Regions from separate parts of the Cupriavidus sp. 01L43 genome, predicted to be linked through region 2. Evidence: predicted binding sites of a transcription regulator. Region 2 holds the regulator's gene; each other region holds the start of a gene.
What was found. The regulator sigma-54, encoded in region 2, starts transcription at its own class of promoters, with help from an activator protein. The targets are predictions, from matches to a motif close to TGGCANGNAANCTGCTTT.

Region 1: a site for sigma-54 is predicted at 5,699-5,716, ahead of AC1DP9_RS05405 (circularly permuted type 2 ATP-grasp protein). Genes of this name have one in related genera too.
Region 3: a site for sigma-54 is predicted at 3,885-3,902, ahead of AC1DP9_RS10000 (nitrate- and nitrite sensing domain-containing protein). Genes of this name have one in related genera too.

Annotation. Positions count from the first base shown of each region.
Region 1 is NZ_JBFTSH010000002.1:493,337-503,772, forward strand. It holds gene AC1DP9_RS05380 (CTP synthase) at 1-10, opposite strand, end outside; gene AC1DP9_RS05385 (alpha/beta fold hydrolase) at 186-1,004, opposite strand; gene AC1DP9_RS05390 (proteasome-type protease) at 1,044-1,847, opposite strand; gene AC1DP9_RS05395 (transglutaminase family protein) at 2,001-2,867, opposite strand; gene AC1DP9_RS05400 (alpha-E domain-containing protein) at 2,949-4,022, opposite strand; gene AC1DP9_RS05405 (circularly permuted type 2 ATP-grasp protein) at 4,058-5,533, opposite strand; gene AC1DP9_RS05410 (gluconokinase) at 5,777-6,295, opposite strand; gene edd (phosphogluconate dehydratase) at 6,484-8,370, opposite strand; gene AC1DP9_RS05420 (MurR/RpiR family transcriptional regulator) at 8,630-9,586, shown strand; gene AC1DP9_RS05425 (DNA internalization-related competence protein ComEC/Rec2) at 9,630-10,436, opposite strand, start outside.
Region 2 is NZ_JBFTSH010000003.1:9,369-19,804, forward strand. It holds gene AC1DP9_RS06895 (adenine phosphoribosyltransferase) at 1-136, opposite strand, end outside; gene AC1DP9_RS06900 (DJ-1/PfpI family protein) at 272-850, shown strand; gene AC1DP9_RS06905 (ribbon-helix-helix domain-containing protein) at 926-1,309, shown strand; gene AC1DP9_RS06910 (monovalent cation:proton antiporter family protein) at 1,334-3,313, opposite strand; gene AC1DP9_RS06915 (KpsF/GutQ family sugar-phosphate isomerase) at 3,487-4,470, shown strand; gene lptC (LPS export ABC transporter periplasmic protein LptC) at 4,483-5,118, shown strand; gene lptA (lipopolysaccharide transport periplasmic protein LptA) at 5,182-5,826, shown strand; gene lptB (LPS export ABC transporter ATP-binding protein) at 5,867-6,667, shown strand; gene AC1DP9_RS06935 (RNA polymerase factor sigma-54) at 6,801-8,282, shown strand; gene hpf (ribosome hibernation-promoting factor, HPF/YfiA family) at 8,333-8,686, shown strand; gene AC1DP9_RS06945 (PTS sugar transporter subunit IIA) at 9,165-9,620, shown strand; gene hprK (HPr(Ser) kinase/phosphatase) at 9,677-10,436, shown strand, end outside.
Region 3 is NZ_JBFTSH010000004.1:250,937-261,372, reverse strand. It holds gene AC1DP9_RS10010 (bifunctional protein-serine/threonine kinase/phosphatase) at 1-1,378, opposite strand, end outside; gene AC1DP9_RS10005 (formate/nitrite transporter family protein) at 1,413-2,225, opposite strand; gene AC1DP9_RS10000 (nitrate- and nitrite sensing domain-containing protein) at 2,511-3,830, opposite strand; gene AC1DP9_RS09995 (YncE family protein) at 3,943-5,415, opposite strand; gene AC1DP9_RS09990 (DUF305 domain-containing protein) at 5,429-5,875, opposite strand; gene AC1DP9_RS09985 (DUF2239 family protein) at 6,041-6,664, shown strand; gene AC1DP9_RS09980 (GFA family protein) at 6,661-7,062, shown strand; gene AC1DP9_RS09975 (RidA family protein) at 7,140-7,616, shown strand; gene AC1DP9_RS09970 (RraA family protein) at 7,624-8,322, opposite strand; gene AC1DP9_RS09965 (Bug family tripartite tricarboxylate transporter substrate binding protein) at 8,331-9,326, opposite strand; gene AC1DP9_RS09960 (pyridoxal phosphate-dependent aminotransferase) at 9,428-10,436, opposite strand, start outside.

The DNA of each region.
Region 1 (10,436 bases), on a different contig from region 2:
ATTTGGTCATAAACCGAGCTTGCCGGGGAAATCGGGATTATACATGAGCGGCCGTCCCGCGCGGCCCCGGAAATTGTGACAGCCGGGGTGAAACCCCGCGGGGTGCTACCCGGTTGCGCCGCATTGCACCTCCTTGCGCCCAATCCGCCGCACGGGCGCCGCCCTGCCCGCCTGCTAACCGGCGTCTACCGCGATTCCTGCCGGATCTTGCCGATCAGGTCACGCACCAGCGCGGCGGTTTCGAGCGGCTTTTCCATCGGATAAAGATGGCCGCCCTCGATGAAGCGCAGGTGCTCGCCCACCAGCCGGCGCGTGGCGCCCAGGCCGCACTGACGCACCTCGCGCGAGCGCGTGCCGGCGACGAAGCCCACCGGCACCGGCGCGCCCTGCGACACCTTGCGCCCCAGGCTGGTCGGCAGGGTCCGGTAGATCTTGTATTCCACCTCGCGGTCGAAGCGCAGCCGCCGCTCGCCAGCGTGGCCGGTCGGCTCGGTGCCATGCTCGGCGTAGTCGCTCAGGACCTCGGGGTCCCATATCGCGAAATTCTTCTTGGAGAGGAAGTGATGACGCACTGCCTCGGCGTCTGGCCAATGGGTGCGGCGGTTCTTCGTCACGGCCGCCGGACCAGGCTTTTCGTCGAGGCCGAATATCTGCGAGAAACGCAGCAGCCCGGCGCGCCAGCCGGCAATCACCGGCGAGTCGAGCATGACCACCCCGCGCACCCGCGCGGGCCGGCGCAGCGCGGCCATCAGGGACAAGAAGCCGCCCAGCGAATGGCCGACCAGCCACACCGGGCGCTCGGTGCCATCACGCGTGGCGCGGTCCAGCTCGTCTAGCAATTCCTCCACGAGATGCGGCCACTCGCGCGTGACCGGGTATTTCGGGTCATGGCCGTAGCGCTCCACGGCGCGGATATCGAAATCGTCTTCCAGTGCACCGAACAGCTTCCGATACGTGCGCACCGGGAAGCCGTTGGCGTGCGAAAACAGCAGGATGTCGCGCATGCGGCGTCTTGGGAGGGTGGAATGCCGGGGAAGCGGCGATCAGTGTTCGCGGCGGGCCCGGACCGGCTGGCCCCAGCGGTCGGCGTCATCGCGCGCGAGCGGGAATTCCGCCGGCTCCGCCGCATCCCACTCGGGGTTGCAGATCTCGCCGAACACCTGGCGCAGGCGGTGGCCCCACGTGTCGCGAATCATGCGGAAGTAGGCGTTGCGTTCGTCGATACTGACGAAGCGAGTCACGCGCAGCGCGTCGGCCTCATAGACCAGCAGGTCCAGCGGCAGGCCCACGGAGATATTCGATTTCAGCGTCGAGTCCATCGAGATCAGCGCGCACTTGGCGGCCTCGCCCAGCGGCAGCGACGGCGACACCACGCGGTCGATGATCGGCTTGCCGTACTTGGCCTCGCCAATCTGGAAATAGCAATTTTCCGGTGTCGATTCGACGAAGTTGCCGGCCGCATAGATATTGAACAGGCGCGGCCGCTCACCGCGAATCTGACCGCCGAAGACCAGACTCACGTTGAATTCGATGCCGGCATCGCGCAGCGCATGGGCATCGCGCTTGTGCACGGCGCGCACGGCGTCGCCGACGATGGTAGCGGCCTCGAACATGTCCCGCGCGGTCCACAGCGAGCGCTTCTCGTCGCGGCCCTCTGCCAGGCATTGGCGCACCGACTGACTGATCGCGAGGTTGCCGGCGGTCATCATCACCATCACGCGGTCGCCCGGCTCTTCGAACACGGTCATCTTGCGGGCCGTGGAAATGGCGTCCACGCCGGCGTTGGTGCGGGAATCTGACAGGAATACCAGGCCGGCATCCAGCCGCATGGCTACACAGTACGTCATGGGAATCTTGTTGGTTTTTGGCCGCGCGCCGGCTCGGCGGCGCGCTCAGGGGCAAGCTTGCATTCTAGCGCCCTAGCGCGGCGCGAGCCGCCTCGGCGGCATCGGTCGCTTCGAACGGCCGTCTGATGGAAAGGATTGCTGCCCGGGGTGGGGTCAGTCAGCGACCGGTACCGCTGGCATCGGCGGAATCGGGGTGATGGCGATCTCGACTTCCATCGTCTCGCCCGTCCCGCCCTCCAGAATGCCCCGAATTGGTGCAGCCGAGGCGTAGTCACGCCCCACGGCAAGGCGTACGTGACGGCCATCGGTCAGGCAACGGTGCGTCACGTCGATGCTGCACCAGAGCGCGCTGGCGGCGTCCAGGCAGACATCGGCCCAGGCGTGGCTGGCCATCGACGTGGCGGCCGGGTCATAGAAGTAACCACTGACATAGCGCGCCGGAATGCCGAAGGCGCGGCACGCGGCCACCATCACCTGCGCCTGGTCCTGGCAGACGCCGCTGCCGAGCGCGAAGGCATCGGCGGCGCTGGTACCGACGTGGGTGGTGTTGGCGCTGTAGCGCACGCGGTCCGCGATGCCATCGGCCAGCGCCAGCAACGTCGGCACGTCGTGGCCGGCGGCCAGGAACGGCGCGGCGAACGCGCGCAGCGCGGCCGGGGCCTGCGTGAGCGGCGTGGCGGCGGCAAAGTACAGGGGTGACACGCGCGACTCGCCGGCGTCCGGCTGGTCGTGGAAGCCATGGTGGCCGGGCGACTCCACCTCATCGAGAGGCGAAATCATCACTTCTACTTCGCCAGTCGCCGTGATCGAAATCGTCTGGGCGGGGCCGGACAGCGTGAAGTTATGGACGATGTTGCCAAAGCCGTCGCGGGCCTCGGACAGGTTGCCCGGGGCGGTCAGCGTCCAGCCCTGCACGGACTGAAGCGGCCCCGAACGCGGCGCGAGCCGCAGTTCGTGCACGCTGCGGCGCACTGGCTCGGTGTAACGGTAGACCGTCTTGTGGTGGATCTTGTATTTCACGATAGGGCACGCGCCGCGGCGACCGGTGCCCGGCCCGCCACCCGCCCGATCCGGCAACGGTGTGGCGTGCCCGGCACCTCGTCAGGCAGCCAGCGGGACGAGGAAGTCCCGGCTGATGCCGTTGCCGAGATCGCCAATGCGCTCCAGGAAGCTGGTCAGGTAGGCGTGCAGGCCAACGGCGAAGATGTCGTCGATGCGCGCGTATTTCAGGTCGGCGTGGAGTTTACCAGCCTGGCGCTCCGTCTCCGACGACTGCTGGTTGGCCACCAGCGCGAGAATGGCGACTACCTCGTCCATGCTCGACACCAGCGAGCGCGGCATGTCCGGCCGCAGGATCAACAGCTCCGCCACGCGTTGCGGCGTGATCACGGCGCGATAGATCTTGCGATACACCTCGAAGCCGGACACCGAGCGCAGCACGGCTGCCCAGTGATAGAAGTCGTTCTGCTCGCGGTTCAGGTCATCGTTCTGCAACTGGCTCTGGGACTGCCCGCTACCGTCCTGGGACTGGGATTGGGACTGACTCCGGAATCCCCCGCCCTGGCTCTGGCTCTGCGATTGGCCGCCCTGGAAAGCGAGATCGTCCTCGTCGCGCCGGCCGGAGGCCTGGAACTTGACATCGAGGATCCGCGCGGTGTTGTCCGCCCGCTCCAGGAAGGTGCCGAGCCGCATGAAGTGGAAGGCGTCGTCCTTGAGCATGGTGCCGAACTGCACGCCACGCGCCAGATGCGAGCGGAACTTGACCCATTCGAAGAAGCGGGACGGGTCGTCGCGCAGCTCACCCTCGGCAATGATGCGCTGCACATCCAGCCAGGTGGTGTTCAGCGTCTCCCAGACCTCGGTGGTCAGCGAGCCGCGCACCGCGCGGGCGTTCTCGCGCGCCGCGCGCAGGCAGCTCATGATCGACGACGGATTGGTCATGTCGCGGACCATGAAGTCGATCACGTCGTCGCGGTGCAGCAGCCCGTACTTGTGGTCGAAGGCGTGGGTCAGCTCGGAAATATCGAGCATCGCCCACCAGCCCTGCTCGGCCACTTCGGCGGACTGCGGCAGCAGCGAGGTCTGGTAATTGACATCGAGCATGCGCGCGGTGTTCTCGGCGCGCTCGGTATAGCGGGACATCCAGAACAGATGGTCGGCGGTGCGGCTCAACATGATGGGTTCTCCCGGCGATCGGCGTGTTCCATGGCTCAGCGCTCCAGCACCCAGGTGTCCTTGGTGCCGCCCCCCTGAGAGGAGTTGACCACCAATGACCCTTCGCGCAGCGCCACGCGGGTCAGCCCGCCCGGCACCATGCGCACCTCCTTGCCCGACAGCACGAACGGCCGCAGGTCGATATGGCGCGGCGCGATGCCCGACTCCACATAGGTCGGGCAGGTGGACAGCGCCAGCGTCGGCTGGGCGATGTACTGCTCGGGGCGCGATTTCACCACCTCGCGGAACTGGTCGATCTCGGCGCGCGTGGCCGCCGGTCCGACCAGCATGCCGTAGCCGCCCGCGCCGTGGGTTTCCTTGACCACGAGGTCGGCCATATGGTCGAGCACGAACTGGAGATCGTCCGGGCGCCGGCACATATAGGTCGGCACGTTGTTGAGGATGGCCTCCTCGCCCAGATAGAAGCGGATCATGTCCGGCACGTAGGGGTAAATCGACTTGTCGTCGGCCACGCYCGTGCCGATGGCGTTGCTGATCGTCACGTTGCCGGCCCGGTAGACCGACAGCAGCCCGGCCGCACCGAGCGCCGAATCTGGACGAAATGCGAGTGGATCAAGGAAGTCGTCATCCACGCGCCGGTAGATCACGTCGATGCGCTGCGGCCCCTGCGTGGTCCGCATATAGAGGTGCTCGTCCTCGACGAACAGGTCGCTGCCCTCCACCAGTTCCACGCCCATCTGTTGAGCCAGGAATGCATGCTCGAAGTACGCCGAGTTGTACATGCCCGGCGTGAGCACGACCACGGTGGGATCGGCGATGTTCTGGGGCGAGACACTGCGCAGCATGTCCAGCAGCAGGTCGGGATAGTGCGCCACCGGCGCCACCCGGTTGCGCGCGAACAGCTCCGGGAACAACCGCATCATCATCTTGCGGTTTTCCAGCATGTACGAAACGCCGGACGGCACCCGGAGGTTGTCCTCGAGCACGTAGAACTCGCCCTCGCCGGCCCGCACCACGTCGATGCCGGCCACATGGGCATAAATGTCGCGCGGCACATCCACGCCGAGCATCTCCGGCCGGTATTGGGCGTTGTTGTAGATCTGGTCGGGCGGAATCACGCCGGCGCGGATGATGTCCTGGCCGTGGTAGATATCGTGGATGAACCGGTTCAGCGCCGCCACGCGCTGGCGCAGGCCGCGCTCGAGCGTGGCCCACTCGCTGGCCGGGAAGATGCGCGGAATCACATCGAACGGAATCGTGCGCTCGGTGCCGCTGTTCGACTCGTCCTTGTCGCCGTAGACGGCAAAGGTAATGCCCACGCGCCGGAAGATAAGGTCCGCCTCGGCGCGTTTGTTGTCCATCGTCGAACCGGACTGCCGCCCGATCCAGTCCGCAAAATTGCGGTAGTGGGCCCTGACCGCCCCTGACGGCAGCGTCTGTCCGGCCTCGATGGCCGCCACTGCTCCGTCCTCCCGCCCTTCCAGCATCTCGTCGAAAAACCGCGCCGCCATGATGGCCGCTCCTTCGTGAAATGGGCGCCCGCGCCGGCCTCGTACTGACCGTGCCGTGCCGTCTCCCCGGTCGCCCGTTTGTCGATGCCTTGTCGAGTTGGCTCTTTCAGCATATCCGTACCGGCAAAACCCGCAAGGGTCACGCGCGCCGGCACGTGAATCGGTTTAGCAAGATGCTTGCCAGCCAGGCGCCGCCGAAGGCACGGCGCCAAGGGCTGGCTGGCGGCTTCAGGTCAGTTCAGATCAGGCGGCGGGCTTGCCGGAGCAGGCGGCCGACTCGGGCGGGCACTTGTCCAGGATGTCCTGGACCAGCGCCTCGGGCGTGCGGCGGATGTCCAGCACCAGCGCGTCGCGTGGCTCCTCGAGGGTGTCGAACTGGCTTTGCAGCAGCGCCGGGTTGAAGAAATGGTCCGTGCGCGCCGACAGCCGGCTGCCGATGGTGCCGGCGTCGCCCTTCATGAAGACGAAGGTCACACCGCCGTCGGGCGGGGTCAGGCGGTCGCGGTAGGTCTGGCGCAGCGCCGAGCAGGTGAAAACGTGGGTGCGGCCCTCGGCCCGGGCGGTGTCGATGGCGGCGCGCATCGCGGCCAGCCAGGGCCAGCGGTCCTCATCGGTCAGCGGAATGCCGTTGTGCATCTTGGCCTTGTTGGCCTCGCTGTGGAAGGCGTCGGCATCGTGGAAGCCGCAATGCAGTTGGCTGGCCAGCAACTGGCCGACCGTGGTTTTCCCGCTGCCGGAAACGCCCATCAGGATATAGATCATGTCTGCTCCGTCGATCATGGTCGGATGGTCGGGCCATCCTTGTCGGTAGCCTTCGGGCGCGAAAGACGTGGCGCGAAGGTGCACCGCGGCATGGAGATACCTGGCCGCGGCGATTGCTGAAAATCGTAAAACGACTAAACGATGACTAAACGACGACTAAGTGCGTGCAGGGCAAGTTGGGCGCCCGCCTATTGTGCGACCACGCCGRCCGTTTGGACAGCGGGCGCGGCGTCGGCCTCGGACAAGTCCAGGGCGCTGCCGCCTTCTTCGGCGATCCGGGCATGGCGCCGGAACAGTCCGAACAGACCGCGCCCCATGCTGAAGCGCGCAAAATCGTCGTCCGGAGCGGTCGCCGGGATGCGCGCGGCGAATTCTGCGTGCGCGGCGGCATCGCCGACCAGGGTCAATGTGCCGGCTACGGCATCCACACGAATCCGGTCGCCATCGCGCACCCGCGCCAACGGGCCGCCTACAAGCGCCTCCGGACCCACATGAATCACCGCCGGTACCTTGCCGGACGCGCCCGACATGCGGCCATCGGTCACCAGCGCCACCTTGTGGCCGGCATCCTGTAGTGCGCCGAGTGCCGGCGTGAGGCGGTGCAACTCGGGCATGCCGTTGGCGTTCGGCCCCTGGAAGCGGACCACCGCCACCACGTCGCGATTCAGTTCGTCGGCCTCGAAGGCGGCTTGCAGCGCCTCCTGGGAGTCGAACACGCGGGCCGGGGCCTCCACGATACGGTGCTCGTCGGCCACGGCCGACACCTTGATCACGCCCCGGCCGAGGTTGCCGGCCATCAGGCGCAGCCCGCCCTCCTTCGAGAACGGCGCCGACGCCGGTGCCAGCACGGCGGCATCGCCACTCGTGGTCGGACCGTCGCGCCAGCGCAGCGCGCCGTCGGTCATCACCGGCTCCTCGGTGTAGCGCGCCAGCCCTTGCCCCATCACGGTCTGGACGTCCTCGTGCAGCAACCTGGCTTCGAGCAGTTGGCCAATCACATAGGCCACGCCGCCGGCGGCGTGGAAGTGGTTCACATCGGCCGAGCCGTTCGGATAGACGCGCGCCAGCAGCGGCGTGACCGCCGACAGGCGGTCGAAGTCATTCCAGTCGATGACGATGCCGGCGGCACGCGCCATGGCGACAAGGTGGATCGTATGGTTCGTGGAACCGCCCGTGGCCAGCAGGCCGACCATGGCGTTGACGATGGCCCGCTCGTCCACGATCTGGGCGAGCGGCGTGTACGCGTTGCCGCGCGCGATCAGCGCCAGCGCGCGCTGTGCCGCGGCCGCCGTCAGCGCATCGCGCAGTCCGCTTTCCGGGTGCACGAAGGCCGAGCCCGGCATGTGCAAGCCCATGATTTCCATCAGGAACTGGTTGCTGTTGGCCGTGCCGTAGAAGGTGCAGGTGCCGGCGCCGTGGTAGGCGGCGCATTCGGCCTCCAGCAAGACATCGCGACCAACCTGACCCGTGGCGTAGAGCTGGCGCACGCGCGCCTTTTCCTTGTTCGAGAGACCGGTCGCCATCGGCCCAGCGGGCACGAAGACGATGGGCAGGTGGCCGAACTGGAGCGCCCCCATCAGCAGGCCCGGCACGATCTTGTCGCACACGCCGAGCATCAGCGCGGCATCGAAGGTGTTGTGCGAGAGCGCGACCGCCGTACCCATGGCAATGGCGTCGCGCGAGAACAGCGACAGCTCCATGCCAGCGTTGCCCTGCGTGATGCCATCGCACATCGCCGGCACGCCGCCCGCCACCTGGGCCACGCCGCCCACCGCGCGGGCCGCCTCGCGAATCACGTTCGGATACCGCTCGTACGGCTGGTGGGCCGACAGCATGTCGTTGTACGCGGTCACGATGCCGAGGTTCGGGGCGTGCTCGACGCGAAGCTTGAGCTTGTCGTCGGCCGGCAGCGCGGCGTAACCGTGCGCCAGATTCGCGCACGACATGCCGCGCAGCGGGCCGAGTTCCCGCTGTGCCCGCTCGCAGCGCGCCAGATAGGCGGCGCGGCTCGCGCGGCTGCGCTCGACAACGCGTTGCGTAACGGCCGACACCTCGGCGTGAACGGATTGGGTCATGGCGACAATGTTCCTCGTGGGGAGCGCCGGGCAAAGAACCGCCCGTCGATATGTAGATTTTCTACATTATAGCCTTGGCCTCCCGCCTGCCGGAAGCCGCTTTCTCGCGAAAATATGATGCTGTCGACGCAAATACGGGAAAGTCCTAAGGGGGCATGCCCACGATTCCCGATCGATCCCCATGTCATTCTGTGTAGAATCTCTACATCTTCAATCCCCAGAATGGCCACGCCGATGGCCAACCGAGACCCGCACCACCATGCGCGACCGAATCCTTGCCGTCTACGACACGCTCCGTCCGTCCGAACGCCGTCTGGCTGACTACGTCACCCGCCACGGCGCCAGCGTGATTCGCCTGTCGATGCCCGAACTGGCCGAACGCGCCGGCGTCTCGCAGCCGACCATCGCCCGCTTCTGCGCCGCGCTGGGCTACGACGGCTTCAAGGAGTTCAAACTCCAGTTCGCCCAGAACCTGGGCGGCGGCACGCCGTTCGTCCACCAGGACGTGGAGGCCGACGACCGCCCGGCCGACATCGCCGGCAAGGTCTTCGACCGCACCATCGCCACACTGATGGCGGTCCGCAACGCGCTGTCGGCCGACCAGATCGAGCACGGCATCCGCCTGCTGGCCAGCGCGCGCCGCATCGAGTTTTATGGCTGCGGCAACTCGGGCATCGTCGCGCTCGATATCCAGCACAAATTCTTCCGCCTCGGCATTCCCACCACGGCCTACTCGGACCCGCATGTCTTCAGCATGTCCGCCGCGTTGCTGCGCCCTGGCGACGTGGCGGTGCTGGTCTCCAACAGCGGCCGCACCTGGGACATGCTGACCGCCGCCACGCTCGCCCGCGCCAGCGGCGCAAGCGTGCTGGCGCTGACCCACAGCGGCTCGCCGCTGGCCCGGCTGGCCGACGTCTGCGTGTTCTCCGACGTCGAGGAAGACAGCGAGGTCTACACGCCGATGACCTCCCGCATCAGCCACCTCGTACTCGGCGACGTGCTCGCTGCCGGCGTGGCGCTGGAGCGCGCTGACACCGTCGCGGCCGGCCTGCAACGTGCCAAGGCGCACCTGCGCGAGCGCCGCATCGGCGGCGCCGCGCCTGAGGCGCCGGCGTCCCGCGAAGCGGTGGCGGCTGCCACCGGCGGCACCGGCGGCACGGCCAAAACCCCGGCGACCAAGACGCCGAAGACCGCGCGCGCTGGTTCGCGCAGCTGACGCCTCCCCGCCCTCCCGAGACAACCCGGGCTGGCGCCGACGCCTAACGCGGCGCCGCCGGTGCATCGCGCCAGTACCGCCGCTCCCGCTGCCGGAATGACGAAATCGCCAGTCGCGACCCCGCCGTGACGATCGACACCGCGCCCGTTTCATCCGTCCGATACCGCGCGATGCCTTGGCGCCCATACCGCCGCCAGACATCGTCGCGCGGATGCCGGTAGCGGTTGCCATATCCGAGCTGAAACACCGCCGCCTCTGGCTGCACCGCACGCAGGAACGCCGCGCCCGACGACGTGCCGCTGCCATGGTGCGGCACCAGCAGGACATCGGCACGCAGATCCTCCGGCGGCACCGCGGCAATCAACCCCTGTTCCTCGCGCACGCCAATGTCGCCAGTCAGCAGCAAGCTGCGGTGCGCCGTGGCCACGCGCAACACGCAACTGCGTGCATTGCTCGCCAGCCGCGCGCTGCCGAGGTCCGACACTGACGGATGCAGGATGGCGAAGCGCACGCCATTCCACGTCCATGCCGCGCCAGCCTCGCATGGCTGCCATGGCGCCGCATTGCTCGCCACACCGCCTTTTGTCGGCGCCGATCCGATCAGGAGCCCGTGATCGAGCGGCGCCCCCGTCAGCCGCCGCCCCACCGGCACCGCGGCCAGCACCTCGCGCACGCCGCCGGCATGGTCCGCATCTTCGTGACTGACCATCAGCGCATCGAGCCGCCGCACGCCCATCGCCCGCAGCCACGGCACGATAACTTGCCCGCCGGCACTGGCCCCCGACGGGTATCCCGGCCCCGTGTCATAGAGCAGCGCATGCGCCTTGGTTTCGACCAGCACCGCCGTGCC
Region 2 (10,436 bases):
TGGGGTTCTGCAGCAGCGGGGTGATGTCGCGGAACATCACGCCGGGCTGGGGCCAGTCCGGCACGGTGCGGATGCGGTCACGCAGGTAACCGGTGACGTCGCCGAGGTCGGGGGACTGGATGAGGGAATCTGCCATGGGGATTTGCGTCGAAATGGAAATCGCGTGCCGCCTGCGGTAACGGGCTACCACCCGCCCCGCGCAGGGCCGCCGCACAATGGCCCGGCCGGTCTGGACCGGCTCCGGACACCCGTAACCATACAGGAGACTGCAATGGCCAAGAAAATTCTGATGCTGGTTGGCGACTTCGCCGAAGACTACGAAACGATGGTGCCCTTCCAGGCACTCCAGATGGTGGGCCACGTGGTCCACGCCGTCTGCCCGGACAAGAAGGCCGGCGACCACTGCGCCACGGCCATCCACGACTTCGAGGGCGACCAGACCTACACCGAGAAGCGCGGCCACAATTTCACGCTGAACGCGACGTTTGCCGATGTCGATCCGGCTGCGTATGACGCAATCGTCATTCCGGGCGGCCGCGCCCCCGAATACCTCCGCCTGAACGACCGCGTGCTGGAGATCGTGCGCCACTTCGCCACGGCGAACAAGCCGATCGCGGCGGTCTGCCACGGCGCCCAGTTGCTGGCCGCGGCCGGCGTGCTCGAAGGCCGCACCTGCTCCGCCTACCCGGCCTGTGCGCCGGAAGTCCGGCTGGCGGGCGGCAAGTACGCCGATATTCCGGTCGATCAGGCCCATACCGACGGCAACCTCGTCACCGCGCCCGCGTGGCCGGCCCACCCGGCATGGCTGGCCCAGTTCCTGACCGTGCTCGGGACCCGGATCACCCAGTAGTCATCCAGTCGACGTACAGTAGAGCCTTCCGAACGCGGCGCCCGCCCCGGCGCCGCTGTCGCAGGAGGCATGCCGATGTGCGAGATCTTCGTCCGGGCCAATCCGGATTCCTACCAGACCCAGTCCCGCTCGCTGCGGCTGCACGGCGTGGCCACGAGCATCCGCCTGGAAAACCTGTTCTGGGAAGTGCTGGAGGAACTGGCGCAGCGCGACGCGATGACGGTCAACCAGTTGCTGACCCGGCTCCATGACGAACTGGCCGAGCATCGCGGCGAAGTGTCGCTGTCGGCCAATTTCGCGTCATTCCTGCGTGTGTGCTGTTTGCGTTACCTGATGCTGCAGGGCGAAGGGCGGATTCCAGCCGATAGTCACGTGCCGATCCGATCACTTGACGCCCACGCGGTGCTGGACGGCCTGCCGCCGTCCTGGGGCGGCGAAGGCTCCTCCCTCAATTCCTGAGCCGCTCTCTATATATAGAGGCGCTCAATCCCGCAGCAGCCGTTCCTCGGCGGACTCCAGTGCCTCCGGCGTGCCGCGCAGCACCACGATATCGCCCGGTTCCAGCACGGTCTCCGGCTGCGGATCGAAGGCGCGGATGCCGCGCCGGCGCACCGCCGTCACCTCCACCCCGATCCGCTCCAGCCCCAGCGCGCCCAGCCGGCGGCCCACGGCCGTGTGCTCGGCGCCGAGCGAGACCGAATGGAGCCGCACGGTGTCGCGCTCGATCATGTCCTCTTCGTCGTCCCGACCGTGGAAGTAGCCGCGCAGCAGGCTGTAGCGCGCGTCACGGGCCTGCTGCACGCCGCGCACCACGCGGCGCATCGGCACACCCAGCAGCACCAGCGCGTGCGAGGCCAGCATCAGGCTGCCCTCGATGATCTCGGGCACCACCTCGGTGGCGCCGGCCTTCTGGAGCGTGTCCAGCTCGGAATCGTCCACGGTCCGCACGATCACGGGCAGCGCCGGCGCCAGCTCCTGCACGTGGTGCAGCACCCGCAGCGCCGACGGCGTGTTGGCATAGGTCACAATCAGCGCGGCGGCGCGATGGATACCGGCGGCGATCAGCGCCTCGCGGCGGCCGGCATCGCCATAGACCACGGTGTCACCGGCCCCGGCGGCCTCGCGCACGCGGTCCGGGTCGAGGTCGAGCGCCACGTAGTTGATGCCCTCGCGCTCGAGCATATGCGCCAGGTTCTGCCCGCTGCGGCCAAATCCGCAGATGATCGCGTGCTTCTCGGTCTGCAGGCTCTGGGCGGCGATGCGGGTCATGTTCAGCGACTGCATCAGCCATTCGTTGGCGGCAAAGCGCAGCACGATGGTGTCGCTGTACTGGATCAGGAACGGCGCCGCCAGCATCGACAGCAGCATCGAGGCCAGGATGACCTGGATCAGCACCGGATCGACCAACCCGATACCATCGATCTGGTTCAGCAGCACGAAGCCGAACTCCCCCGCCTGCGCCAGCCCCAGCCCGGTACGGATGGCCACGCCCTGCCGGGAGCCGAACAGCCGCGCCAGCACCGTGATCAGCACCAGCTTGAACAGGATCGGCACGAACAGCAGGCCCAGCACCAGCCAGATGTGGTCGATCACCACATTGATGTTCAACAGCATGCCGATGGTGACGAAGAACAGCCCCAGCAGCACGTCGCGGAACGGCTTGATGTCCTCCTCCACCTGATGCCGGTAGGGCGTTTCCGAGATCAGCATGCCGGCCATGAACGCGCCGAGCGCCATCGACAAACCCAGCCGCTCGGTCAGCGCGGCCATGCCGAGCGTGACCAGCAGCAGGTTCAGCATGAACAGTTCCTGCGAGCGCCGCGCCGCCACCACGTGGAACCAGCGGCTCATCACCCGCTGGCCGAGGAAGAAGATCAGGCCGAGGGCCACCACGATCTTGACCGTGGCCACCCCCAGCGCCGCCGCCAGCTCGCCGGGGTCGCGCGAGAGCGCCGGGATGACGATCAGCAGCGGCACCACGGCCAGATCCTGGAACAGCAGCACGCTGATGATGTTGCGGCCGTGCTCCGCCTCCAGCTCCATGCGCTCGGAAAGCATCTTGGAGACGATGGCCGTCGAGGACATGGCCAGCGCCCCGCCCAGCGCCACCGAGGCCTGCCAGGTCAGCCCGATCCAGGCCGAGAGCGCCCATCCGGCCGCTACCACGAGCAGCATCGTCAGCACCACCTGGGAGCCGCCCAGCCCGAATACGAGCCGTTTCATCGAGCGGAGCTTGCCCAGGTTGAACTCGAGCCCGATCGAGAACATCAGGAAGACCACGCCGAATTCGGCCAGGTACTTGGTCTGGGCGGAATCGTTGGCCAGCGCGAGCGCGTGGGGACCGATCAGGATGCCCACCGCCAGGTAGCCCAGCATGGGTGGCAGTTGCAGCATGCGGAAGGCCACCACGCCAAGAACGGCGGCGGCCAGCAGCACGAGGGTCAGTTCCAGCGGAGAATGCATTCGGCGGGCTTCGGGGAAGACTTGGGGCTTGACCTGGAACGAGCCGGCCGGGCACGCGCGCCGTCCCGGCATCGGTGCCTCGCCGGGGAAACACGGCAAGCGGCGGTCGCCCGGACCCCATGGCAGAAAAGCCGGGCCGGTCGCCATCGCATTCGTTGGTATACTTCGTCGCCATGATAGCCAATTTCGATGCGGAACGAGCACTTAAGCTCGCCCGCCATACCCTCCAGATCGAAGCCGACGCCGTTTCCGCGCTGGCTGACCGACTGACGCCCGCGTTTACCAAGGCGGTCCAGATGATCCTGGGCTGCACCGGACGCGTGGTCGTGTCCGGCATCGGCAAGTCCGGCCATATCGGCCGCAAAGTGGCGGCCACGCTGGCTTCCACGGGTACGCCGTCGTTCTTCGTGCACCCGGCCGAGGCCAGCCACGGCGACCTGGGCATGATCACCCGCGACGACGTGCTGATTGCGTTCTCCAATTCCGGCGAGACGGCCGAGCTGCTGTCGATCGTCCCGATCGTCAAGCGCATCGGCGCCGGGCTGATCTCGGTCACCGGGAACCCGGAATCGAACCTCGCCAAGCTGTCCGATGCCCATCTGGACGGCGCCGTGGCCCAGGAGGCCTGCCCGCTGAACCTGGCCCCGACGGCCAGCACCACGGCGGCGCTGGCGCTGGGCGACGCCCTGGCCGTGGCCGTGCTGGACGCGCGCGGCTTTGGCGAGGAAGACTTCGCCCGTTCGCACCCGGGCGGCGCGCTGGGCCGCAAGCTGCTGACCCACGTGCGCGACGTCATGCGCACCGGCAACGGCGTGCCCGAGGTGCGTGAAAACACCCCGCTGGCCCAGGCACTGATGGAAATCACCCGCAAGGGCCTGGCCATGACGGCCGTGGTGGACCCGGACGGCCACGCCATCGGCGTGTTCACCGACGGCGACCTGCGCCGCCTGCTGGAAACCCCGCGCGACTGGCGCACCGTGCCCATCGGCGAGGTCATGCACCGTAACCCCCACGTGGTGAACCAGGACCAGCTGGCCGTGGAAGCCGTGCAGATCATGGAAGCGAACCGCATCAACCAGCTGCTGGTGGTCGATGGCGACGGCAAGCTCGTGGGCGCGCTCCACATCCATGACCTGACCCGCGCCAAGGTCATCTGAGCGGGGCCGGCGATGCGCGACTTCTTCGGCAGGATCTCCGGTCTGGTCATGCGGCTGCTGCCGCTGCTGCTGATGGCGATGGTCGCCGGCAGCACGTTCTGGCTGGTGCAGATCAACTCGCCCCATGAGGACGAGGCCGCCCAGAACCGCGCCAAGCGCCATGAGGCGGACTACTACATGGACCGCTTCTCGGCCACGGAACTGGACACGACCGGCGCCACCAAGATGCGCTTCACCGGCGTGAAGATGATCCATTTCGAGGACGACCAGACCTACGAGGTGACCACGCCGGCCATGCGCGCCTACCAGCCGGACCGCCCCCCGGTCACGGTCAACGCGGACCGGGGCGTGATGAACTCGGAGGGCTCGGTCATCGACCTGTACGGCAATGCCTTCCTGGTACGGCAACCCGGCGTGGATCCGTCGAAGGACCCGCGCATGACCGCTGCATCGCAATATTTCCAGTTGCTGGTCAATGACGACATCGTCAAGACCGATAAAGCGGTACAACTCACGCGCGGCCCGTCGGTGATGACGGCCAACGGACTGGTCTTCAACAATGTCACGCGCGAAGTACAATTGCTCGGCAACGTACGCGGCACCATCGTCATGAATCCGCCGTCGGGGCAGGCCCGGACCACGCAGTAAGCACAACAACAAGCACGCCAGGCGCCGGCAACGGATCGCCCGTCATTCTCTCAGCTGACCAACATGACCCCATCCCTGACGACGTTGTCCTGTCGCCGCATCGTGCCCGCCCTGGCGGTGGCAATCGCCGCGCTCGGCGCGACCCTGGCCCAGCCGGCCCTGGCGGAGCGTGCCGACAAGGACAAGCCGCTGGTGCTGGAGGCCAACAACGCCAGCTATGACGACGTGAAGCAGATCTACACGTTGACCGGCAACGTCGTGCTGACCAAGGGCACGATGGTGCTGAAGTCGGACGCCGCGCAGATCCGCACCGACCCCGAGGGCTACCAGTACGCGGTGGCCACGGCCAATCCGGGCCGCCAGGCGTATATCCGCCAGAAGCGCGACGGCGTGGACGAATACATCGACGGCTGGGGCGACCGCATCGAGTACGACGGCAAGCAGGAAATGTCGAAGCTGATCGGCCACGCCCGTGCGGCGCGCATCGCCGGCGCGAAGACCGTCGACGAGATCCGCGGCGCCGTGATCACCTACGACAGCCGCAACGAGTACTACACGGCTGCCGGCGGCGACAACAACACCTCCACCGGCAACCCGTCCGGCCGCGTGCGCGCCGTGCTCTCGCCGCGCGCGGACCCGGCCAGCGGCGCCGCCGCGCCGCCACCGCCGCTGGAACTGAAGCCGGCGCCCGCGCCCGGCAAGCCCTGAACCCCGGACGCGCCCGCCGCGTCACGCATGCATTGACCTGATGAACGACTCCGCCACGCTCGCCCCGAACGCCTCCGCAGCCCCGTCGGCCGCCCGTACCGACAGCAGCACGCTGGTCGTGCGCCACCTGAAGAAGCGCTACGGTTCGCGCACCGTGGTCAAGGACGTCTCGCTGGACGTGAAGAGCGGCGAGGTGGTCGGCCTGCTCGGTCCGAACGGCGCCGGCAAGACCACGTCGTTCTACATGATCGTGGGCCTGGTGGCACTGGATGAGGGCGACATCGTGCTGGACGACCAGCACATCAGCGGCCTGCCGATCCACGAGCGCGCCCGCATGGGCCTGTCCTACCTGCCGCAGGAGGCCTCGGTCTTCCGCAAGCTCAACGTCGAGGAAAACATCCGCGCCGTGCTCGAGTTGCAATTGGAGAAGGGCAAGCCGCTGCCGAAGGCCGAGATCGAACGCCGCCTGGATTCGCTGCTGGATGACCTGCAGATCGCCCATCTGCGCAACAACCCGGCGCTGTCGCTCTCCGGCGGCGAGCGCCGCCGCGTGGAAATTGCCCGGGCGCTGGCCTCCGCGCCGCGCTTCATCCTGCTGGACGAGCCGTTCGCCGGCGTGGACCCCATCGCCGTGGGCGAAATCCAGCGCATCGTGAGCTTCCTGAAGGCGCGCAACATCGGCGTGCTGATCACCGACCACAACGTGCGCGAGACGCTCGGCATCTGCGACCACGCCTACATCATCAGCGAAGGCACGGTGCTGGCCGCCGGCCAGCCTGAGGAAATCATCGCCAACGAGTCCGTGCGACGCGTGTACCTGGGCGAAAACTTCCGCATGTGACCCATCGGCCGCCGCGTGCGGCCGCGCTTCTCCCGGCCTCCACGGCGACAGCCGGGGTCGATCAGGAAGTCAGAGCGATAGGCGATAGCAATTTCCGTTCCATAGTCGGAAGGATGCGCATAGAATAGGTCGCATGAAACCGTCGCTTCAGCTTCGTCTCTCGCAACATCTGGCATTGACCCCGCAGCTGCAACAGTCGATTCGATTGTTGCAGCTCTCGACGCTTGAACTCCAGCAGGAAGTGGAACAGGCGCTGACCGAAAATCCCCTGCTCGAACGCGAAAACGACTGGATCGAAAGCCCGCTGCGGGTAGCCGCCGATGGCTCGGTCAACCTCCAGAGCGCCCCCGCGCCGGCCTCTTCCGAGCCGCAGCCCAACGGCGATGCGCGCACCGACGGCGCGTCCGGCGGTGAGGACGATAACTACAACGACAACGGCAGCGAGGACTACGGCAGCGACTGGAGCCTCGACGACTTCGCCCGCCGCCCCCAGGGCGACGAGGACGAAAAGTCGCCGATGCAGTTGCGCGATGCCGAACCCACGCTGCGCGAGCACCTGATGGGGCAGTTGGCCCCGCTGAAGATCTCGGTGCGCGACAAGGGCCTGGCCATCTTCCTGATCGAATCGCTCGACGATGACGGCTACCTGAGCGCCTCGCTCGAGGAAATCTGCACCGAACTGCCCGAGGAACTCGAATTCGAGATCGACGAAGTCCACGCGATCCTGACCCTGCTGCAGAGCTTCGACCCGCCCGGCGTGGGCGCGCGCAATGCCGCGGAGTGCCTCAGCCTGCAATTGCGTCGCCTGAAGCACTCGCATCGTGAGCTGGCGCTGACCATCGTCAATCATCATCTGGAACTGCTGGCCGTGCGGGACTACACGCGGCTAAAGAAAGCGCTCCAGGTGGACGAAATAGCACTGAAGGCGGCACACGAACTGATTCGCTCGCTGGCGCCGTATCCGGGGCACGCGTTCAACCGTCCCGAGGCCGACTTCGTGGTGCCCGACGTGTTCGTGCGCAAGAGCGGCAGCGGGTGGATCGCGGCGCTCAATCCGGATGTCATGCCACGGCTGCGCATCAACGACATGTATGCGCAGATCCTGCGCGGCGCGAAGGGCGAAACGGGGACGGCAGGCCTGCAGCAGAAGCTTCAGGAGGCGCGGTGGCTTATCAAGAACATCCAGCAACGATTCGATACGATCCTGCGTGTTTCGCAGGCAATTGTGGAACGTCAAAAGAACTTTTTCACGCATGGCGAAATCGCGATGCGCCCCTTGGTTTTGCGGGAAATAGCCGATACACTCGGTTTACATGAGTCGACCATTTCCCGGGTCACCACGAATAAGTACATGGCCACGCCCATGGGTACTTTCGAGTTGAAGTACTTCTTTGGGAGCCACGTCTCTACGGAGACTGGCGGCGCGGCCTCCTCCACGGCAATCCGCGCGCTGATCAAGCAACTGATAGGAGCCGAAGACCCCAGGAATCCTCTTTCCGACAGCCGGATCGCCGAACTGCTGGGTGAGCAAGGCTTCGTGGTCGCACGCCGCACGGTGGCGAAATACCGCGAAGCGCTCAAGATCCCCGCAGTCAATCTCCGCAAGACTTTGTAGCCGAGCCGCAACCGCCTGCCTGGTGCGGCTCTTTCAGAAGGAGAAGCGCTATGAACTTCAAGATCAGTGGACACCACCTCGACATCACGCCCCCGCTGCGTGAGTATGTGGAAACGAAACTGGAGCGAATTGTCAGGCATTTCGATCAGGTCATCGGCGTGAGCGTGCTGCTATCGGTGGACAACCACAAGGAGAAGGACCGGCGCCAGTACGCGGAAATCAATCTGCATCTGAAGGGGAAGGACATCTTCGTCGAAGCGCATCATGAAGATCTGTATGCGGCGATCGACTGTCTGGTCGACAAGCTCGACCGCCAGGTCATCCGCTACAAGGACCGCGTACAGGGCCACGATCGCGAGGCGGTGAAGTACCAGATGGCCGCCCAGCAACTGACGCAGCAGTAGACACCTGCAGGCAACCGAAAACAGAGCGGTTGCCGACCCTGCAGAGGACTGAAAAGAAGAGCTCAAGCCGCGCAATCAGCGCGGCTTTTTTGATGGGCGCGCGCCATGGCAGTGACGGTGCGGGCACCTGGAATGTTTCGTTACCTTATTGCCACGCCGGAGGGCGACCCGGGGCACCCGGGAGCGGTCAAAATGGGAACAAGTGTTCGCAAGCCGCCCGCCTCGGTGTATGCTCCGCCATACAAATAACGACAGGACGGCCCCGGGACACCCCGGGTGGGCAAGCCGGCCGGCACGTCGTGGCACCGCCGCGACCCCGGCGCTGCATCGCAAAATCGCGGTGGAGCCCTGCTCTATAATGGCCGGACGCTCCAATGCGGGCGTCCCAGACAAGATCTCGGTACCAAAGTTTCGCCCCGAATCCGGCGGGACGGCCTTCGCGCCCCGGCCCGCTAACCTGACTTCTCGCGCATCGCCCATGAATCGTTTGGCCAAATTGCTGCCACCCGGCAACATCCATCTCGACGTCACCGTCACCAGCAAGAAGCGGGTGTTCGAGCAAGCCGGGCTCCTGTTCGAGAACAACCATGGCGTGGCGCGTGCTACCGTGACCGATAACCTGTTCGCGCGCGAATCGCTGGGTTCCACGGGTCTGGGTGCCGGCGTGGCCATTCCGCATGGCCGCATCAAGGGTCTCAAGCAGCCGCTGGCCGGCTTCATGCGCCTGGCCGAGCCCATTCCGTTCGAATCGCCGGACGGCAAGCCGGTGTCGCTGTTGATCTTCCTGCTCGTGCCGGAACAGGCCACGCAACAACATCTGGAAATCCTGTCGGAAATCGCCCAACTGCTCTCGGACCGCGAGATGCGCGAGGGCCTCGCCACACTGCCCACGTCGGAAGCGGTGCATGATCTGCTGACGCAGTGGCACCCCTGACTCCCGCCCCAACGGCCGCCTGAAACGGCCTGTCCGCCCCCGAAAGTCATACGCGCATGGAACTCACCGGCGTCACCTCGCAGTCGATCTTCGACGACAACGCAGCCGATATCAAGCTCTCGTGGGTTGCTGGCCTGGAAGGGGCCGACCGGGCCTTCGACGTGGAATTCGCCCGCGAAGCCACCTCGGCGGCGGACCTCGTCGGCCACTTGAACCTGATCCACCCGAACCGGATCCAGGTGCTCGGCAAGCCGGAAATCCTGTACTACCAGCGCCTCGACGACGAGCCGCGCAAGCGCCAGATGGGCGAGCTGATCCTGCTCGAGCCGCCGTTCCTCGTCGTGGCGGACGGCATGGAGCCGCCGCCAGACCTGGAGCTGCGCTGCACGCGCTCGTCCACGCCGCTGTTCACCACGCCGGTGTCGTCGGCGGCTGTGATCGACCACCTGCGGCTCTACCTGTCGCGCATCTCCGCCCCGCGCGTGACGATGCACGGCGTGTTCCTCGACATCCTCGGCATGGGCGTGCTGATCATGGGCGAGTCCGGCCTGGGCAAGAGCGAACTGGGCCTGGAACTGATCTCGCGCGGCCACGGTCTCGTGGCCGACGATGCGGTGGATTTCGTGCGACTCGGACCCGACTTCATCGAGGGCCGCTGCCCGCCGCTGCTGCAGAACCTGCTGGAAGTGCGCGGCCTGGGCCTGCTCGACATCAAGACGATCTTCGGCGAGACGGCCGTGCGCCGGAAGATGAAGCTCAAGCTCGTGGTGCAGCTCGTGCGCCGCAACGACGGCGAGTTCGAGCGCCTGCCGCTGG
Region 3 (10,436 bases), on a different contig from region 2:
GCGAGAACAGGTCGGAGGCCGCCGTGCCGTCATCGCCGACGAAGTACTCCGGCGCGGTGTATTGAAGCGTGCCGACCGGCATGGCGGCGTGGGGCGGCCGCGTGGCCTCGGCCAGCCCTGCCACGTGGACCGAGCCGAAATCGATGATCTTGACGGTGCCCGAGCGGTCGATCATGACGTTCTCGGGGCGGAGGTCCTGGTGCAGCATCTCGCGCCGGTGGAACGCCTGCAGGCCGGTGGCCAGTTGGGCGATGATGCCGCGCACGGCGTCCAGGTCGGGCTGGGGATGATCGATCATCCATTGCGCCAGCGTCTGGCCTTCGAGGTACTCCATCGCCACGAACAGGTGCTTGCGGGGCCGGTCCGCCGCGTGGGGGCGCAGCACGTGCTGGTTGTCGATGCGTCGGGCGACCCATTCCTCGAGCAGGAAGCCCTCCAGATGGGCCGCATCGTCGCGTTGATCGACGGCAAGCGTTTTCAGCGCGACGTGTTGTCCGCTGTGGTCGTCCGTCGCCAGATAGACGTGGCTGCGCGCGCTGCCATGCAGCGCCCGGACGATGGTGTAGCCCTCGAACTGCATGCGGGGCGTGAGCGGCGGCGGCAGGGTCAGGTGCCCGGTCTGCGCCATCGCGTTGCGGGCGCCGGGCTCGGGCAGGGCGTCGACACGGGCCAGCAGCAGCGTGACGTTGTCCTCGCTGCCGCGCGTCAGGGCCAGCGCCGTCAGCGTCTGCGCGGCGCGGTCCAGGTCGTCGTCGCTGGCGGTCAGGGCCTGGTGGACATCGGCGGCTTCCAGGTATTCGTAGGCGCCGTCGGTGGCCAGCAGGTAGATCTCGCCGGGCTCCACGCCCCACGTCCGATAGTCGATTTCGACAGACGGGCTCGCACCCAGCGCTCGGCCCAGATAGGCCTCAGAGGCCGACACGCAGACCCGATGATCGACGGTGAGCTGCTCCAGCGTGTGCCGATGCAGCCGATAGACGCGCGCGTCGCCCACGTGCAGCAGGTGGGCCTCCCGCGCCTTGAAGATCAGCGCGCTGAATGTGCAGACGTAGCCGCGGTCGCGGTCGAAGCGGGCTTCGCTGTGACGGCTCTGCGCGTGGAGCCAGGAGTTGACGGCGGCCAGCACGCACTGCGCCGCCCGCCGCACGGTCCAGGCTTCGGAGGTGCAGTAGTAGTCCTCGAGGAAGGTGCGGACGGCGGCGGCGCTGGCGATCTGGCTGACCGCGCTGCTGCTGATGCCGTCCGCCAGCGCCAGCGCGACCCCCTTGGTCACGCGGTGGTGGCCGGCGGGGTGGGTCACGCCATGGAAGTCCTGGTTGACCGCCTTCCGGCCAGCGTCCGAGTGTTGGCCAACGCTGACCTGGAGCCCGCCGGACATGGCGCGGTCGCCTCGATACCGGGTAGTGATCCGATCAGCCCAGCGCGCGCTTGCTGGCCGACTTGTAGTGCGTGCTGTAGAGCGTGATGCCCACGAAGGTCAGGCCACCCACCAGGTTGCCCAGCACGGTCGGGATTTCATTCCAGATCAGGTAGTCCATGAGGGTGAAGTTGCCGCCCAGCATCAGGCCCGACGGGAACAGGAACATGTTCACGATGGAGTGCTCGAAGCCCATGTAGAAGAACACGAGCACGGGCATCCACATGCCGATGACCTTGCCGGACACCGAGGTCGACATCATGGCCGCCACCACGCCGGTGGAGACCATCCAGTTGCACATCACGGCGCGGATGAACAGCGTCAGCATGCCGGCGGCGCCATGCGCGGCGTAGCCCACGGTGCGGCCTTCGCCGATGTGGCCGATCTTCTGGCCGATGGCGTTCGGGGCTTCGGAGAAGCCGAAGGTGAAGATGATGGCCATGAAGAACGCCACGGTGACGGCGCCGGCGAGGTTGCCACAGAACACCAGGCCCCAGTTGCGCAGCACGCCGCTCCAGGTGGCGCCCGGGCGGCGGTCCAGCACGGCCAGCGGCGCGAGCGTGAAGACGCCGGTCAGCAGGTCGAAGCCCATCAGGTACAGCATGCAGAAGCCAACCGGGAACAGCAGCGCGCCAACCAGCGCGTTGCCGGTGTTGACGGTGATGGACACCGCGAAGGCTGCCGCCAGCGCCAGGATGGCGCCGGCCATATAGGACCGGATCAGCGTGTCACGCGTGGACATCAGCAGCTTGGACTCTCCGGCATCGACCATCTTGGTGACGAACTCGGTGGGGGCGAGATAGGCCATGGGGTATTCCTCTCCGTTTCCTTCGTTTGGCTCAGAAAAGACAAACGGCGTCCGTCCGCCCGGCCTATGGCCGGCACGTGACAGGACGCCGTCATCCTTGATGCTTTACAAGGTGATGCACTGCCGGGCCGTCATCAGCCCGATGTCAGTGCTGACGCACGTTCCATGCCCGCCGCCGGGTGGGGCCGGGTGGGGCCGGGTTGGGCCGGGTTGGGGCAAGTGACGATCTAGGGGGCGTTGGTAGTGCATGGGCCGCCCGCTTTTGGTGCGCGCGGCCGGGCGGGTTCAATCCTGGTGCTCATCGTCGTCCTGTGGGGGCAGGGCGAGGCCGGTGAGCGAGAGGGTCGCTTCGGCAATGTCCGCCAGCCGGCGGTTGTTGTCCATCGACGCCTTCTGCAAGGCCCGGAACGCGGCGTCCTCGCTGAGCCCCATGCGGGTCATCAGCGCGTTCTTGGCGCGCTCGATCACCTTGCGCTCCTTGAGCGCGCGCCGGGCGGCATCGAGTTCCACTTCGGTCTGGGCCAGCCGCGCCGACTGCTGGCGCAGCAGGCGCTCCAGCGACGTGACGGTGGTGGCGTGCACCTCGGCGGGTCCGTTTCCGGCATCGGGCATGCCCGGCAGCACAGGGGCGGCGGCGGGTTGCTCGGCCACATCGAAAAAGCGCTCGACGGCATGGGTATGGGGCGGTGGGTTGTCCAGTAGCTGGCGCAGCAGCCCGGCCGAATCCTGGAGATCGGCCTGGGAACGCTTGATTTGCGCCTCGCAGGCCTTGCGCAGGTCCTGCACCACCTGCATCTCCAGCGTCCACATGCCCGTGATGACCTCGCTGCAGACTTCGAACCACTTCTCGCTGTCGTCGTGCACCAGCGCCGTGCCCGGCGGCGTGGTCAGCAGCGTGCGGCGCATGCCGTCCTGCGCGGCGACCGCGGCGCTGGCCTGCCGTTGCCGCCATGCGGCGAGCAGCGACGGGTCGGCGAAGCGCTCGAACATCTGGAAGCTGCGCTGCTGGGCTTCCACCAACTGCTGCACGCGCTGCGGCGCAGTGCCCGCACAGGTGCCGGAGGCGAACATCTGCGCCCCGACGGCCCGCTCCTGCCCGGCGGCTTCCTTGCCCTGCACGAGGTAGACGAAGGCCACCAGCGGCCGGGCGATGCCCGGATACATGGCCACATCGGCCAGATGGAAGATCAGCTCCAGCAGCGCGGCAATCAGGCGGCTGAACGCCGCCACGGCGTCGTGCGCGGTGGTCTGGCATTGATCGATGGACTGGCGCAGCGCCGGCAGCGTGGCCAGATCGAGCTGGACCCAGGCCATCAACGACACCATCGACGCCGTGCCCGTATGGCCCGCTTCCAGCTGGCTGGCGAAGCGCTCGCCCAGCCGGGAGGCGATGTGGACCGCCTCGCCCATCGCCGTCTGGCGCTCCTGCGCCAGCCGTTGCCCACCGGAGGCCAGGAAGATGCTGCTGGCCCCCCGTTCACGCTGCAAGGCGTGGATCAGCTGGCCGATCAGGTCGGCCAACTCCACGCGGCTTGCCATCAGGCGGACGGCCTCGATTTCGAGCTGCTTGGCCCGAAGGACGAGGGTTGAGGCGGAAAGGGGCATTGTGCTGGGAATGTGGGGCGCGGCCGGGATGGGTACTACGCATTTGCCAGGTACTACGCAAATGTCGTGCCATTTGTATCATCCGCCGTACCTTCCCGGCCCCCCGGACCGGCTACAGCGCCTGCACCTGCACAGGCGCGCCGGGTTTGCCGTTCTCGGACGGGGCGATCACGAGATAGCGGCGCGCGCCGGCCCCCGCATCGTCCCGCACCACCTGCCGGATCGGACCAATCGCATTGACGATGGCCGAGCCCGCCGGATTCGCCATGAAGGCGGCGAGCGGCTCCAGCGGGCCGCTGCCATCCGCGCGGGTGGCGAGCGCCAGCACATAGGGGCGCTTGGGCTGCAACCCGGTGGCCGATGCCTGCAGGACCTGGAGCAGCCCCTGATCGAACAGCGTGACGCTGGTCGGCGCATGGTCGGTGGCCACAGGCTTGCCGTTCGCGACGCCATGCAGCTTCAGCTGCGTGGTCTGCCCGGCCACCCCCAGCGGCTGGAGCCCCTGCGTGCCGTCGCCCTCAGGCACGGCGTTCGGCACATAGGCGATGGCCTGCGGCGCCTGTCCGACGGGCACGTTGGCGACTACCTGATTGGTGGCGGTGTCGATGGCGGCCAGCTGGTCGGCGTTCTCCAGCCCCACGTAGATGCGCGTGCCATCGCCCGAGGGCCAGATGCCGTGCGGCAGGCTGCCCACCGGAATCGTGGCGACCTGGGAGAAGTCATCGGTCCGGAACACCTTGACCTGATTCAGCCCGCCCACCGTGATGTAGGCGAAGTCGCCCGCCGCCGTGTGGGCGAAGTTCACGTGGTTGGTGATCGGGCCAGTCTCCAGCGTCTTGATCAGACGGAAGGGCGGGCGGGCCTCGAACACCTGGGCCTTGCCGACGTCCTTGAGCGTGAACCAGACCTGCTTGCCGTCAGGCGTGGCGGCGATGTTCGGGCAGAACGGGCTCTCCTGCTTCACGCGCCCCACGATCTGATGGTCGGCCACGCTGACCACGGCCGTTTCCGGATTGAACGACGAGCAGATGTAGCCGTACTTGCCATCGGGCGAGAAGATCTGCATGCCCGGGCCGTCGGCCACGGTGATGCGGGTCTTTTCCTGGAACGTGGCGGCGTCGATCACCGAGATGTAGTTCTCCCCGCGCACGGTGACCCAGACCTCCTTGCCGTCCGGCGTGTAGAACGCCTCGTGCGGCGACCGTCCCACGTAGGTGACGTGCTTGACGGCGTTGGTAGCCGTGTCGATGAACGACACCGAGTTTGACCCAATCGACACGATGGCAAGCGTGCGGTGATCCGGCGAGAAGCCCATCCCGTGGACCAGCACCTGACCGCGATACAGCGGGCTGAAGTTGCCCGGCGCAGGGTCGCCCAGGCGGATGACGCCCAGCAGCCGGTTGTCCGCCGGGTCCGTCACGGAAACCGTGTTGGAGAACTGCTCGGCGGCATAGAGGCGGTCGCGGTGGCTGATGGGGACGTCCGGGGCCGTCGACGGTCCCGGCGCCTGCCCGGCCAGAACCGCGCTGGCCGCGCCGAGCAGCAGCATGAGGGAGAGGGTGTTCCTGAGGGAATGTCTTGTCATGGTCGTGGGCGCATCAGTGCGCGTGAGCGGAATGGCTGGGGGTGGTGGGTTGGCTGGCCGATTGGGCCGGATCCGGGCGGGTGGGCGCCGGCGCGGATGGGGGCAGGGGCTGTCCGAGCGCGAGCCGCATCGCGGCAATCTCCTGCAACTGGTCGACGATGATTTCCTGCGCGATGCGTCGGAGCTGCTCGTTCTTGCCGTGGCGCAGCTCGGCCATGGCCATGTCGATGGCGCCCTGATGGTGGGGAATCATCATCGCGACGAAGTCCTCGTCGACGTTGCCGCCGGGCTTGACCGCCATGTCGTCCATCATTTTTGTCATGGCGGCATCGCTTTCCCACAGGAACGCGGCGCTGTCAGGGCCGGCGAGCGGGGCGGCGACGGCGGGCAGCGCAAGGGCGGCCAATAACGGCAGGAGGAACTTTAGCGGTGGTGATGGGGATCGGTGATGACTGGGCACGGGGCTCCTCGCGAAGGGTGGCGGCCTGGTTGCGGCCGCATGCCCCGTAAACGCAGGACACCCTGCTGTTATTCCCTCGCCACCTCAGGGTAAATTTATACCCGGGTAATATTGACTTTAATTTTATCCGGGTATAAATTGTGGACGTCATCACGGGGAGCCACCATGAGCCCAATCGATCATCTTCCGTCCCATACCGCCTTCGAAGGCCATCGCCGCCTCGCCTCCGGCCCGTTCGGCGTGGTTGCGCTCGCGGTCAGGCGGGCGATGGACGGGCAACCCAGCGGCCCGGTGCTGGTGTTCGACAACGCCACCGGGCGCACCATCGACATCGACACACGCGGCAGCGATGCGGACATCGTCGCCCGTTTTAGCCCGGAAGGTGGGCGTGCCGATGCCGCCGATCAGGAAGACACCCCGGACGCGCCGCGCGGCAGGGGCCGCCCCAAACTAGGCGTCGTGGCGCGCGAGGTCACGCTATTGCCGCGCCACTGGGACTGGCTCGCCCAGCAGCCGGGCGGCGCCTCCGTGGCGCTGCGCAAGCTCGTGGAAGAGGCACGCCGCGCCAATGCCCATGGCGATAACCGCCGCGTAGCGCGGGAGCGCGCGTATCACTTCATGTCCGCCATCGCCGGGGATCTTCCGGGCTTCGAGGAAGCGTCCCGCGCGCTGTTCGCGGATGACCGGCAACGCATGGACGAACTGATCGCCGGCTGGCCGGAGGACGTGCGCGGGCATGTGGTGTGGCTGGGGTTTGGGGGTGGTGCGGAAGCCAGGAGGCAGCCATGAAACCATTGCTCGCTGGCGGATGCTTGTGCGGTGCGGTCCGTTACTCGGTAAATGACGAATTCGCCTACGCGTTGAACTGCCACTGTTCAAATTGTCGGCGCTCGACAGGCTCCGCGTTCAAGCCCTTCGCAGGGATCGAGCGCGAAAAATTGCAGATCACGCAAGGCGAGGACGAGGTATTGATTTTCGGTGACGCAAAGGCGTCTCACGATGTCCGTTGCAAGCGATGCGGAAGCCTGATGTTCTCGGTGGTTCGTGATGGCGCCTTCGTCCACGTCACCTTGGGCACGCTCGCCGACACGCCCAGCATTCGTCCCAGTGCGCATATCTTCGTGGGCTCCAAGGCGCCGTGGTATTCGATTACTGACCAACTGCCACAGTACGATGAATTCGATTAGACGGCCGGCGTCATCTCAGACAAACGCAGCGCAATCGATTACGCTTTACCCTTTCGACAGCGTTGGTGAAGGTGCTCATGACAAGAGACGACAAGCTGCGGCAGATCGCGGCGGAATTCGGATTTGATCCGGACGAGGAAATCAAGATCGGTGGAAAGTACACGCCTGTTTTGGTGGATGGGAACGTAGCCTACGTTGCTGGCCAAATCCCGCGAGTTGGGGAAACGGTGCGCTTCGTTGGCGTAGTGGGCGACTCCATTTCGCTCGACGAAGCGCGTCGTGCAGCAGGGACTTCGACGCTGCGTGCCCTGTCTCTAATCAAGAAAAGCTGCGGAACGCTCGACGCCATACAGGCGGTGCCGCGCATCACCGTATTTGTGCGAAGCGCGCCAGACTTCACGATGCAAAGCGAAGTCGCCGACGGCGCCTCTGACGTCTTGTATGCGGTGCTTGGCGACGTCGGCATACACACTCGCTCGTCTGTTGGTGTATTGCAATTGCCAAAAGGCGCGTCGATAGAAGTGGATTTTATTTTTACGGTGCGGCCTGTGTAGTGGGGCTCTATAGCACCTGCCCCGGCGCAAGCACCCCCGAGGCCGATAGCGCAGAGGCAAGCCAGGCGGGGCTTGTCTCCGCGCCGGATTGGATATTGGCAATCCGTTTGCGTTCTGCTTCCAGCTTATCCGCCGCAAGTTCAAGTATGGTGGCGACTTTCTCGCGTTCGATCACGACCACGCCGTCGGCATCTCCGACAATCAGATCGCCCGGGCGTACGGTCACGCCGCCGCATTGGACCGGGTGATTGATCAGGCCGGGGACAAGCTTGGTCGGGCCATTGGCATTCGTCCCGACGGCGTACATCGGGAAACCCAGTTCGCCAATCTCGTCGCGATCACGCGCGGCCGCGTCCAGAACGACCCCTGCCACGCCCTTGGCCCGGCACTGGTTCGCCATGATCGCGCCCATCAGGGCGCACGTCTGATCCGCCTTGCCATCGACAACGATGACATCGCCGGGCCTTGCCATCGCAATTGCGGCATGAATCATGAGGTTGTCTCCGGGGCGAACCTCGACAGTCAGCGCCGTCCCGCACAAGCGGGATCGAGGATCCAGCGGCGCCACGCGGCCGTGCATGCCGCCGCGGCGGCCATTGACATCCGCCAGCAGCGAGGAGGCGAATTGCGAAGCACGTGCTACGAGGTCCGGTGATACACGCGCGATATCGGTCACGATGGCGCGGAAGTCCTGGCTGTCTTTCATCGGGATTCTCAGTTTGCGGTAACGTTGGCGGCCTTGATCACGCCCGCCCACTTCTGTCTGTCGGCCTTCAGGAATTCTCGGAACTTCTCCGACGAGTTACCCACGACCTCCATGCCATCCTGTTGCAGTCGCTGCGCGATATCGGGCTGCCGCAGTACCTGCTGCACCTCTTTTTGCAGCCGTGCGACCACCGGAGCCGGCGTCCCCTTCGGCGCACACAGGCCGGTCCAGGCCACGGGCTCGAAGTCCTTCACGCCCGCTTCGGCAAACGTCGGCACATCGGGCAACCCGTCCAGCCGATGGGAGGCGGCGACGCCGAGTACCCGCAACTTGCCCGACTTCGCGTACTGCAAGGAGCTGATCGGCTGGTCAAATATGAGGGATACCTGGCCACCGAGCAGGTCGGCCATGGCCTGGCCGGTGCCCTTGTAAGGCACATGCACGATATCAATCCCGGTACGCAGCTTGAGCATCTCGCCCGCGAGGTGGCCCGCCGTGCCATTGCCAGAAGAGGCGTAGTTGAGCTTGCCGGGGTTCGCCTTGGCATAGGCGATCAGCTCCTTGACGTTGTGGATATTCAGCGACGCGTTGACCAGGGCCACGTATGGCGTGTTGGCAATCAGCGACACCGGCACGATGTCCGTCTGGGCGTCATAGCTCATCTTTTGCAGGCTTGGCTGGATCGACAACATGCCTGTGGTGCAGATCATGAGCGTATGGCCATCGGCGGGGGCCTTGAGCATGGTGTCGGCGGCGATGTTGCCACCCGCTCCCGGCCGGTTGTCGATCAGCACTTGCTTCCCCAACGCATCGGCAAGTTTCGGCGCGATCAAGCGGGCGACGATATCGTTCGAGCCCCCCGGCGAGAAGCCGATAAGAATGCGGATCGGCCGGGTTGGCCAGGCTTCCTCCGCCGTCGCAACGCTTGTGGCGGCAAGCGAGACACAGACGGCAAGGAGCTTCAGAAAAGCTGGGCGAATCAGGGGGCTGGGCAGGCTGCGCATGATGTTTCGTTTCGTCGTTGTAGAGGAAGTGTTGCGCTGGCGGAACTGTCGGCGGATCTCTGCGGATCTCTGCATGTTTGTAAGGTGTCTTCGTGGCGGCGCTACGCAAGCAGGGTTTCGGCCGCGTGCGCAATGCGCCGGGTGCCTTCTGCCAGCACTTCCATGCTGGTGGCGAACGAGAGCCGGAAATGGGTATCGACCCCATAGGCAGAGCCAGGCAGGAAGGCGATGTTGGCCGCGTCAAGCGACCAGGCTGCCCATTGGTCACTGTTCCGGATGGCGAGGCCTTCGCTGGTCCGGCGTCCGAAAAGGCCGGCACATGACGCGAAGAGATAGAAGGCACCGGCTGGCGGTTTGCACGCGATGCCCTCGATACGGTTCAGCGCTTCCACCACGAAGTCGCGGCGTTGCCGATAGACGTCGCGGTTCGCCGCGATAAAGGCTTGCGGCCCTTCCAGCGCGGCGAGCGCAGCGGCCTGCGCCACGGCATTGGCGCACGAAGTGCTTTGCGATTGCAGCTTGGTCATGGCCTTGATCAACGCTGCCGGCCCGCCGGCATAGCCAATTCGCCAGCCGGTCATGGCATAGGCTTTCGATACGCCATTGATCGTCAGCGTCCGGTCGGCCAGTTGCGGGCACACCTGCGCGATGGTGAAAAACCCCGTGCCGTCGTACATCAGGTGCTCGTAGATGTCGTCGGTCATGATCCACACATGGGGGTGGCGGCTCAGGACTTCGCCGAGCGCGACCAGTTCGTCACGGCTATAGGCGGCGCCGCTCGGATTGTTCGGCGCGTTCAGCATGAGCCAGCGGGTACGCGGCGTGATGGCGCCCTCCAGCGACTGTGGCGTTAGCTTGAAGCCCATTTCCGGCGTGCCGGGAACGAATACGGGCGTACCGCCCGCGAACAGCGTGATGTCAGGATAGGACACCCAGTACGGCGCGGGAATGATGATTTCATCGCCGGCCTGCACCGTGCATAGCATCGCGTTGAAAATCACTTGCTTTGCGCCAGTGCTGACGATGATCTCGCTGGGCCTGTAGCTCAGCGCGTTTTCGCGTGAGAACTTGCGCGCAACCGCCTCTCGCAGTTCGGACGTTCCGCCCACA